Regions from separate parts of the Rhizobium sp. CB3060 genome, predicted to be linked through region 2. Evidence: predicted binding sites of a transcription regulator. Region 2 holds the regulator's gene; the other holds the start of a gene.
The links. Region 2 encodes LexA, which represses DNA repair genes until DNA is damaged. Its sites were predicted from a motif close to TGTTCNNNNTGTGTTCNG; they were not measured.
Positions count from the first base shown of each region.

Region 1: the regulator LexA is predicted to act here: its motif matches at 3,099-3,116, upstream of N2601_RS09340 (ATP-dependent helicase).

Region 1 covers NZ_CP104158.1:1,916,395-1,921,659, forward strand. The annotation lists gene N2601_RS09320 (AraC family transcriptional regulator) at 1-343, opposite strand, end outside; gene N2601_RS09325 (DUF2000 family protein) at 358-765, shown strand; gene N2601_RS09330 (OmpA family protein) at 836-1,504, opposite strand; gene N2601_RS09335 (flagellin N-terminal helical domain-containing protein) at 1,700-2,713, opposite strand; gene N2601_RS09340 (ATP-dependent helicase) at 3,169-5,265, shown strand, end outside.
Region 2 covers NZ_CP104158.1:1,282,926-1,288,190, reverse strand. The annotation lists gene N2601_RS06380 (mechanosensitive ion channel family protein) at 1-872, shown strand, start outside; gene N2601_RS06375 (DUF2721 domain-containing protein) at 978-1,469, shown strand; gene lexA (transcriptional repressor LexA) at 1,863-2,585, shown strand; gene N2601_RS06365 (ComEC/Rec2 family competence protein) at 2,566-5,025, opposite strand.

The DNA of each region.
Region 1 (5,265 bases), 630 kb from region 2:
GTTCGAGATAAAGCATGCGGTAGAGCAAGCCGTCGTCGGTCGCAGCGCCGCCGTCGTGCAGCTCGTCCGGATGGAGGACGATCACCCTTCCCGGCAGGCTGTAGCGCCGTTCGCCGCGATAGCTGAAGGTCTGCACGCCGCGGATGGTGACGCCGAGCGCATAGGTATCGTGCCGGTGCGGCTCGAACGCATCACCATGGAATTGCGCCTGAATACGCTCGATACCGGGGTAAGCGGGTGCGGAGACGATGCGGTTTGCTTCCGGCATCGTGCACGAACGTTCAAGACCTTCGAAGATATGGCCGGCAACATCCTCGCGCAAAGGCTCATTCCCAGACTGCATAAGAGAGATCACCCATGTTCAATACCAAAATCGCGATCGTTCTGCGAAGCAATCTTGAATCCTGGCAGAAACTGAACGTGACTGCTTTCCTGGCGACCGGCATTGCCGGGCAATTTCCTGACATGATCGGCGAACCCTATCGCGATCGCGCCGGCAACCTCTACAACGCGCTATCGATCCAGCCGATGATCGTATTGTCGGCCAACGAAGAAACCATGAGCACGATTCATCGCCGCTCGCTGGAGCGCAACGTCACCTCCTCGATCTTCATCGAGGAAATGTTCTCAACCGGCCACGATGTCGCCAATCGCGCCGTCTTCTCCGAATTTACGCCTGAGGACGCCAAGGTGGTTGGCATCGCGCTGCGCGCGGACAAGAAGATCGTCGACAAGATCACCAAAGGCGCGACGATGCACTCGTGAACGGGCAGCGGTCAAACAAAACGGCCGGGTCGCAAAACCCGGCCGTCCTTGTTTGAAGGTCTACGTCAGATCAGCCGTTTTGGGTAATGGGCGCGATCTGGATTTCGACGCGACGGTTCTGCGCACGGCCGGCTTCGCTGGCGTTGGTGGCGACCGGCTGGCTCGGGCCGAAGCCGACGGCAGACATGCGGCGCTGGTCGATGCCCTGGCTGCCGAGATAGCTGGCAACCGAATCGGCGCGGCGTTCGGACAGTTCCTGGTTATGCTGCAGGCTGCCGGTCGAATCCGTATGGCCGTTGACGTCGATCAGCGTGCGGTTGAACTTGCGAAGCACGATCGCGACCGAATTCAGCGTCGGATCGAATTCCGGCTTGATCGCATCCTGGTCGATGTCGAAGGTAATGGCCGACGGCATATTGAGGATGATGCGGTCGCCGACGCGCGTTACGGAGACGCCAGTACCCTGCAACTGCGCGCGCAGCTCGGATTCCTGCTGGTCCATGTAATTGCCGATGCCGGCACCCGCAAGCGCACCGACGCCGGCGCCGATCAGCGCAGCATTGCGGCGCGATGCCGGCGAGTGGCCGATGAGAAGACCGGCAACCGCACCAACGCCGGCACCGATCGCGGCGCCTCCCGCCGTGTTGGATACTTTCTGCTCTCCCGTATAGGGATCGGTTGTCGTACATGCATTGAGAAAGGCTGCCGAGACGGCAAGGATGGCAAATTTCTTGATCATAGAATCGTCGCTCTCCGGTTCGATGGTCCGCAGCAGATATGAAGCATTGCGGCAATATGATGAAATATAATTTTCGTCCACCCGCGGCCGGGCTGCCCGGCCACTATTCTGGAGCGTTTTCTTCCAAACTAACCAGTTCAAGGAGATTGGATCCGCTCCGCCGATCTATTCCCCTTGAAATCCAGGCTTCCGCCGTCAGAGGTTTTGGAAGAGTTGTCTCACCGTATCGTAGCTGGCATTGGCAATCGACAATGATTGCAATCCCAGTTGCTGCTGCGTCTGCAGCGCCAATACCCTGCTTGATTGCCTCTCCATGTCGGCATCGACCAGCTTGCCGACGCCACTCGTCAGCGAATCGCTGAGATTGCTGGCAAATTGGTTTTGCAGACTGACGCGCGTTTCCAACGAGCCGAAGGCCGATCCTATCGTGTTCAGTTGGTGCAGCATGGCGGTGACGGTGTTGACCATGTCGGTCACGGCGCCCTGTGTCGTATTGGCGTCGAGCGAGATTTCCACCTGCCCGCTGGTATCGCCATTTTTACTGCCGATCAGCACATAGTTCTCGGCTGCCCCCGCTTCCGTTGCAAAAGCCGTGGAGGTGAGCACGCCATAGCCGCCCGTGCCGCTTGACTGATCGTCGATCAGATATCGTGCATCCGTCGATACGATGGGGCCGCTGGTCGAGCCGACACCCTCATAGTTCAGCATGCCGATCGAAACCGTGCCATCGGTGTGGCGGATGAGGGAGCCCGGGATCTCGTGTGGCTCGGTCGGATCGTCACCGTTCTGCAGCACGACCCAGTTGACGCCGTTGAAGCTCGTCGACTCGCCGACGCTGCGAAGCTGGTCCTTAAGTTCGGAGATTTCGTCGTTGAGCTTGGTCTTATCGACACTGCCCTCATAGCCAGTCACCAGCTTCGATCGGATCTGAGTGACGATATCGATTGCGCTGGTGATGCCCGTGGAGGCGGTGCTGACCGTGGCAGCAGCAAGCCCCAGCGCATCCTGCACGGCCGAGACGGCGCCAATATCGGTGCGCGTCAATGTCGAGATCGTCCAGTAAGTGGCGTTGTCCTTAGCGGTCTGCACACGCAGACCGGATGACATCTGACGCTGTGCGACATTCAGATCCGCCTGTGTGTTTCGAAGGACTTCAAGGGCTGTTTTGACAGGGGAACTTACCCTTATGAAGGTCGAAAAAATACTCACGACACAGGACTCCGGACGCAACGATACACAACAGATACATGAAGACATTGGAACCATGCCGCGGGCGCTCATGCGCGCGGGCCAACCGAAGTCGGCGAAGGTGGAGTCCGGCAAAAAAACAGCGCCTGAAACTCGAGCGGTTACAGGCGCTATGATTAGCAATCATGCTTAAGAAAGCGATAATGGAAACTGGCAATTTACCATAAATCGCCCTCGATCAGAAAATCGTTATCGCGTTCAGGTTGCGATCATTCCGCCGCCCGGAGCCTGGCCGCCTTCGCACGCAATGCCGCTTCCTACATCTCTTCATGCAGCCGCCGCTCCGTTGAACAACAAGCCGCAGGAACTGCGAGACAGTCCCTTGAAAGGCTAACAACCCAAGAAATGTGCACTTTTTGTTCTATTTCCCGGCCGTTTCTTTTGCCTTTCAGGGCAGAATCATTACATTGAGCCGCATGACCATCGGACATGACGACATTCCCTTCTTTGACGAGGAGCCGGAGCACGCGGCGCCGCGTCGGCCTGCCCCTGCCCCCAGCGCCGGTGGCGGTATTGCGGCCCGCGCCATGGCGGCGCGCGACAGCGGCCGCCGCCCTGACTATCTCGCTGGCCTCAATCCGGAACAGGCGGAAGCGGTCGAGACGCTGGATGGGCCCGTGCTGGTGCTCGCCGGCGCCGGCACCGGCAAGACGCGGGTGCTGACGACCCGCATCGCCCATATCCTTTCCACCAACCGTGCCTTCCCCTCTCAGATCCTCGCCGTTACCTTCACCAACAAGGCCGCGCGCGAGATGAAGGAGCGTATCGCCCTCCTCGTCGGCGGCGCGGTCGAAGGCATGCCCTGGCTCGGCACTTTCCATTCGATAGGCGTCAAGCTGCTGCGCCGTCATTCCGAGCTGGTCGGCCTCTCCTCGAGCTTCACCATTCTCGACACTGACGATGTCGTGCGCCTGATCAAGCAATTGATCCAGGCGGAGGGGCTGGACGACAAGCGTTGGCCCGCCAAGCAATTTGCCGGGATGATCGACACCTGGAAGAACAAGGGCCTTGGCCCGGCCGATATTCCGGAAGGCGATGCGCGCGCCTTTGCCAATGGCAAGGGACGCGACCTCTATACCGCGTATCAGGCCCGCTTGAAGACGCTGAACGCCTGCGACTTCGGCGACCTTTTGCTGCATCCGATCAATATGTTCCGTCAGAATCCTGATATATTGAAGGATTATCACCAGCGGTTCCGCTACATCCTCGTCGACGAATATCAGGACACCAACACCGCTCAATATATGTGGCTGCGTTTACTGGCGCAGCGGCAAAAGGGCGAGCTGCAGAATGTCTGCTGCGTCGGTGACGACGACCAGTCGATCTACGGCTGGCGCGGCGCTGAGGTGGACAACATCCTGCGTTTCGAAAAGGATTTTCCCGGCGCCAAGGTCATCAAACTGGAGCGCAATTACCGCTCTACCGAGCATATTCTCGGCGCGGCCGCACATCTCATCGCCCATAATGAGGGCCGACTTGGCAAGACACTATTCACTGACCGCTCCGATCCCGACGACATCAAGGTGCAGGTGCACGCCTCCTGGGATTCCGAGGAGGAAGCCCGCGCGATCGGCGAGGAGATCGAGCAGCTTCAGCGCAACAAGCACAATCTCAACGACATGGCGATCCTCGTGCGCGCCTCATTCCAGATGCGTGAATTCGAAGACCGCTTCGTTACGCTCGGCCTGAACTACCGCGTCGTTGGCGGCCCTCGCTTCTACGAACGCCTCGAAATCCGCGATGCCATGGCCTATTTCCGCCTCGTCTGCCAGCCGGCCGACGACCTCGCCTTCGAACGCATCATCAATACGCCGAAGCGCGGCCTCGGCGACACCACCGTGCGCGCGCTGCACGATTACGCCCGTGTCCGCGACATTCCGATGCTGGCGGCAGCGGCCGATATCATCGAAACGGACGAAATGAAGCCGAAGGCGCGCAAGGCGCTGTTCGACGTCGTGCAATCCTTCCGCCGCTGGCAGGGACTGCTTGAAAACACCCCGCATACCGAGCTTGCCGAGCAGATTCTCGAAGAGTCCGGCTATACCGACATGTGGAAGAATGACAAATCGGCGGAAGCACCCGGACGGCTGGAAAACCTGAAGGAACTCATCCGCTCGATGGAAAGCTTCGAATCCATGCGCGGCTTCCTCGAACACGTAGCCCTCGTCATGGACGCCGAGCAGAACGAGGATCTGGACGCAGTCTCGATCATGACGCTGCACTCCGCCAAGGGCTTGGAATTCGACACCGTCTTCCTGCCTGGCTGGGAGGAAGGCCTGTTTCCACACCAGCGCTCGCTCGACGAAAGCGGCCGCGCCGGCCTGGAGGAAGAACGCCGCCTCGCCTATGTCGGCCTCACCCGCGCCAAGCGCCGCTGCCACATTTGGTTCGTCTCCAACCGCCGCATCCACGGCCTCTGGCAATCGACCATCCCTTCCCGCTTTCTCGACGAACTGCCGGAAACCCATGTCGAAGTGGCCGAGATGGAGCAATCTTACGGCGGTTACGGCCGC
Region 2 (5,265 bases):
TCGTCGTTCTGATTTTGGCCGATCTCTGCTGGCAATTGTCGAGGGCATTCATTGACGAGAAATTGAGCGCCGCCGATAGCAGTGCCTCCTCGCCATCGGCGGAAGCCGCGCGCGCGGGCCGCCTTCGCACCCTGTTGCCGATCTTCCGCAACGCACTGGCAGCCATCGTTATCGCAGCCGCCGTCCTCACCGTGCTGTCCGAAATGGGCGTGCAGATCGGGCCGTTGATTGCGGGGGCCGGCATATTCGGCGTGGCGATCGGCTTCGGCTCGCAAACGCTCGTCAAGGATATCGTCAGCGGCATTTTCTACCTGATGGACGATGCCTTCCGCGTCGGCGAATACGTTCAAAGCGGCAGCTACAAGGGAACCGTGGAATCGTTCAGCCTGCGTTCCGTCAGGCTTCGACATCATCATGGTCCGGTGTTCACAGTTCCCTTCGGCGAACTCGGCGCCGTTCAGAACATGAGCCGCGACTGGGCGATCGATAAATTCCTGCTACGGGTTCCGTTCAATACCGACGTCGCCAAGGCGAAAAGGATCGTCAAGCAAATCGGAGAGCAGTTGAAAGAAGATCCGGAAATCGGACCGCAGATTCTTGAGACCCTGAAAATGAAGGGGGTGGAGCAAATTGGCGACTTCGGTATCGAACTGAGCTTTGCTTTTACCGCCCTCCCCGGTCGGCAAACCTACATACGGCGCCAGGCCTATACCATGATCCGCGACGCCTTCATGGAAAACGGCATCGACTTCGCTCAGCCGACAGTGCAGGTGGGTGGCGAGGAAAAATCCGATGCCGCGATCGCAGCCATGACACTGCAGAGAAAGAAGATCGCTGAGCAAATGACGCAATCGGCAGCGCCGCCGACCTGAACGTTCGCGCGAGATCAGTCACCAGCCTCATCTCCGCGCCCTCTTTGGCAAGGCGACAACCCTGGAGCCGATACCGGATGACGTTGGACAGAAAGGAGATCCAATGTGCTGAATGACCATCTGACGTCTATTGCCGCGCACGTTATTCAAATAGCGCTGACACCGGTCTTTCTGCTGGCGGGCACCGCCGGGTGCCTCAATGTCTTCTCGGCCAGGCTCGCCCGCGTCTCCGACCGGGTCAACAGCCTTTTCGAACGGGTGACCTCTGAGGACCCGGATGAAACGCGGTTGCTGCAGCTCTATTATCTGCGACGGCGAACATTGGCGCTGGAGATCGCAGTTCTGCTCGGCACGGCATCGGGCGTGTTCACATGCCTTGCGACGCTCGGCCTCATGGGCGGTGCAATTCGACAGCAATTTCGCGAGCAATTGCTGCTCTGGCTCTTTGGCCTTGCCGTCTTCGCACTCATGGGCGCCTTTGTGGCCTTTCTCGTCGAGATGATTCTGGCCGGGCGCAGCATGCTAAGGCAGATCGCCAACGACCGTACCTTGCTCGAGCACCGGCACGGGAGTTCGAGGAAAAGTTCAACCTATTGATATCCCATCGAATATTACTACGGATGGCACCAATCCCGGCCCCTCAGAAATCCGGATTCCCAGTCAGATCCATAGCTTGCTCTCCATGGTTCGGAGAGTGTCGTCCTCCAAAGAGCTTATAGAACGAAGAACATGGCTTTTCGCCGCCTTGGAGATAATCCGTTTTGGGATCGTCCGAAATTTTGCTTCGCCCGATTCCGCATATATTTCTGCTATTTAGTTTGAAGGTGCCGGGAAAAAAGTCATCTGCCCGGGACCTGTTATGTTCCCATTTATTTGATGCACCTACAAAATGTTCACCGAAATTTAAGGGCTTGCGGAACACATATGGAACATATAGTGTCCGTTCTGGATTTGTTTCACGACACCTTCTCAGTCCCGAGGTTCAAAACGATGTTGACGCGCAAGCAGCAGGAACTGCTTCTCTTCATTCACGAACGAATGAAGGAGTCCGGTGTTCCGCCATCTTTCGACGAGATGAAAGATGCGCTGGACCTTGCGTCCAAATCCGGTATTCACCGTCTCATCACGGCTTTGGAAGAACGCGGCTTCATCCGTCGCCTGCCGAACCGGGCCCGGGCGCTGGAGGTCATCAAGCTACCGGAGGCCTATAGCCCGAGCCTGCAGCCTCGCCGCGGCTTTTCGCCAAGCGTCATCGAGGGTAGCCTTGGCAAGCCGCAACTTGTGCCGCCGCCCGCACCCACCAAGCCGGTGAGTGAGGACAACAACAGTTCGGTTTCGGTACCCGTCATGGGCCGCATTGCCGCCGGCGTTCCGATCTCGGCCATCCAGAACAATACTCACGACATCACCGTTCCCGCCGACATGCTCGGCTCCGGCGAGCATTATGCGCTGGAGGTCAAGGGCGACTCCATGATCGATGCCGGCATCTTTGACGGCGATACCGTCATCATCCGCAACGCCACGACCGCCAATCCCGGCGACATCGTCGTCGCTCTCGTCGATGATGAAGAGGCGACATTGAAGCGCTTCCGCCGCAAGGGAGCCTCGATCGCGCTTGAAGCGGCAAACCCTGCTTACGAAACCCGCATCTTTGGGCCGGATCGAGTGAAGGTACAAGGCAAGCTCGTCGGTCTCATTCGCCGCTATCACTGACCGGTGACGCCGGCTTGAGCGGCGCGCCAAAAGTGTCTGTTCGCCAGTCGTAGGAGCGATGCAGGCTCCATGGCCGCGAAAGGTTTTCAAACGCTGCCGTCATTATCGGTTTATCGGTGCTAAGGCTCATTTCGATGGACCCTGTGCGGCGCAATGTTGCACCTGTGAAGAGCGTGGCGCCAGAGCGGCAGCGATCAAGACGCAGCCGTACGGAGGTGATGACGATATTGGCCGTGTCGCAGGCCGGAGCGAGATAGGCGGCATCTTCAATGGTGACAAGCATGTCGCCATTATCCAGCATTGCCACGCACCATGCACCTTTTTGGCAGGCGAAACCGCCCGGCCCGGCCGCGTCTAATGCCGCATCCATCGCCTTTCGAACGGCGCTCTGTTCTTCGGAATTCAGGCGACGATGCTTGTCTGATTTGCTGATTTTGGGGAGCTGACTATCCGGCGGAAGCATCGTTGGCGGTTGCTGCTCGGTGATCGCCAATGCTCTTTGCCATTGCTCGAAGATGAAATCCGGCGGTTTTTCGCGGTTTGTCGTCAACGCACCGTTGCGCAACAAGGCGACCAGCGTGCCGTCCTCGGAGATCATGAGATCAGGCTTCAGGACACCGGGGCCGAGCGCCACGACTGCGACCGAACCGGTGATCAAGAGCGCACCTGCATGTCGCAGCCATGTTCTCAGCAAGGTCATCAGCAAGAAGCCGGCTATGACCGTCGGGAACAGCCAGACCGGCAGCCGGCCGAAGGGAATATTACCGCCCCAGGCGGCAACCGTTTTGGCAATGACGATGACGACATCAAGTCCCCAGCCGGTTATCTGCCAGAAAGGGGCATCAACGCCAAATGGCATCAGTAGCGTCGCCGCCATGCCAAACGGCATGACGACAAAGGAGACGACCGGCATAGCCGCCAGATTGGCAACGAGGCCATATGTCGCCAACCGGTGAAAATGTTCTATCGAGAAGATTGCCGTCGATGCGCCGCCTATAAAAGAGGTCGACAATATGCTTCCGAAGAAACGGGAAACGAAGAGCAGCGGACGCATGACCCGGAACCGGGAGAGAACGCTCTCCCGATGCGGCCTCCTCGCCCAGAGCGAATAGCCGGACACCAACGCCAGGGTCGCGGCGTAAGACATCTGAAAACTTGGTCCGAGCGCCTGCGAAGGCGACAGTATGAGAATGACTATCGCCGATAGCGCCACGTTGCGCAGGCTAATGGATGGTCGGTCGAAGAGCACGGCGATCAGCATGATAGCCATCATGATGAAGGCACGCTCCGCGGATACCCCGAAGCCGGAAATGAGATAATAAGCCGTCACTGTAACTAGCGCGCCGAAGGCCGCAATCTTCTTTGTTGGCCAAGCCTGTGCCACGCCGAAAAACAGACTGAGGGCGTAGCGTAAACCGACATAAAAGATGCCCGCGGAGAGCGCCATGTTCAGGCCGGAGATGGCAATGATATGCGCAAGACCCGAGGTCCGCAGCGCTTCCGTCGTATCGTCTGAGATCGCTCGTCTCTCATCGGTGACAAGCGAAGCCGCAAAGGCGCCGGTGTCTCCGGGCAAAAGCGTCCTGATTCTATCGCCGATATGGCTGCGCAAACCGGCAAGCCAGATATCCGCCTTGTCGAGGACCGATCCCTGAACTACATCACCAGTCGGTGACAATAGTGTCGGCGTTCCATAGGCAAAGCCATTCGCGCCGGTGCCATCGAAATAGGCGCTGAAGGCGAAATCGTTGAGGCCGGGCAAGGCAGGTCCGGCCGGCGGCGTCAACCGCGCTCTACCCTGAATGCGGTCGCCGAGTTCGAAGGGCTGGAGCTGTTTGCGCACGAAAATGGTGATCTGCGCCGGCGGCCTGCGAATGGTCGGTTTTTCCGTTGCCTCCAGGGCGACGACATAGCGCCAACGGCCCTTGTCGTCGGCTTCACGCCGTTCGATCCGCCCGGTGATGGTGGTCGTCACCGCAGAGTCGAGCATCACCGTCGATGCGCGCCAGGTTTCGCATTGCGCCAGAGCCATGCCGGAGCACACCAGCATGCCGGCAAACAATATGTGCTGTAGCACTCGCCCCGCCTGCTGCTGGCGGAAGAATGCGACAGCGAAGATAAGGAGGGCCGTAAAAACAGCCTGCGGCGGCGGATCGGCTCCGACTGAGAACCAGACGATCGCGCCGGCGCCGATGTAGACCGGCGCAAATAGCATCGCGCGACCGTGCGCCGCCTCTTCTTCGGCTAAATGGTAAATGCCGAGTCGGATGCTGCCCGCCGCGAGGCGAAGACGGGCAATAAGCGCGGCGTGGTCCTGTGTCCGCTCCGGCCGCGACGCTTTGGCACGAGAAATAACGGCGCCCACGCCCTGCTCGCGCACGGCAACCGCAGCCAATTCCCGACTATCTACCTGCGGATCCGGTGCCTCTAAATTAGGCATATATTCCAGCGCCCACGCAAAACTACAGCTATAGCGGGAGTTTTGCCGTCACCGGCCAGTGATTTCAACTGAAATCGGCATCATCGCCGACAAAAGACGCTAATTCACGCTTGCGCAAAACGGTCCCTTCTACCGCAGTGCCCAAAAGTTGATACTGCAATGCACAAATAGGCGTAAGGATAACTTGGCATTAGGCTCTGGATCATATAGCTAATCGTTAGTCGCTTAACCCTTTGGCGC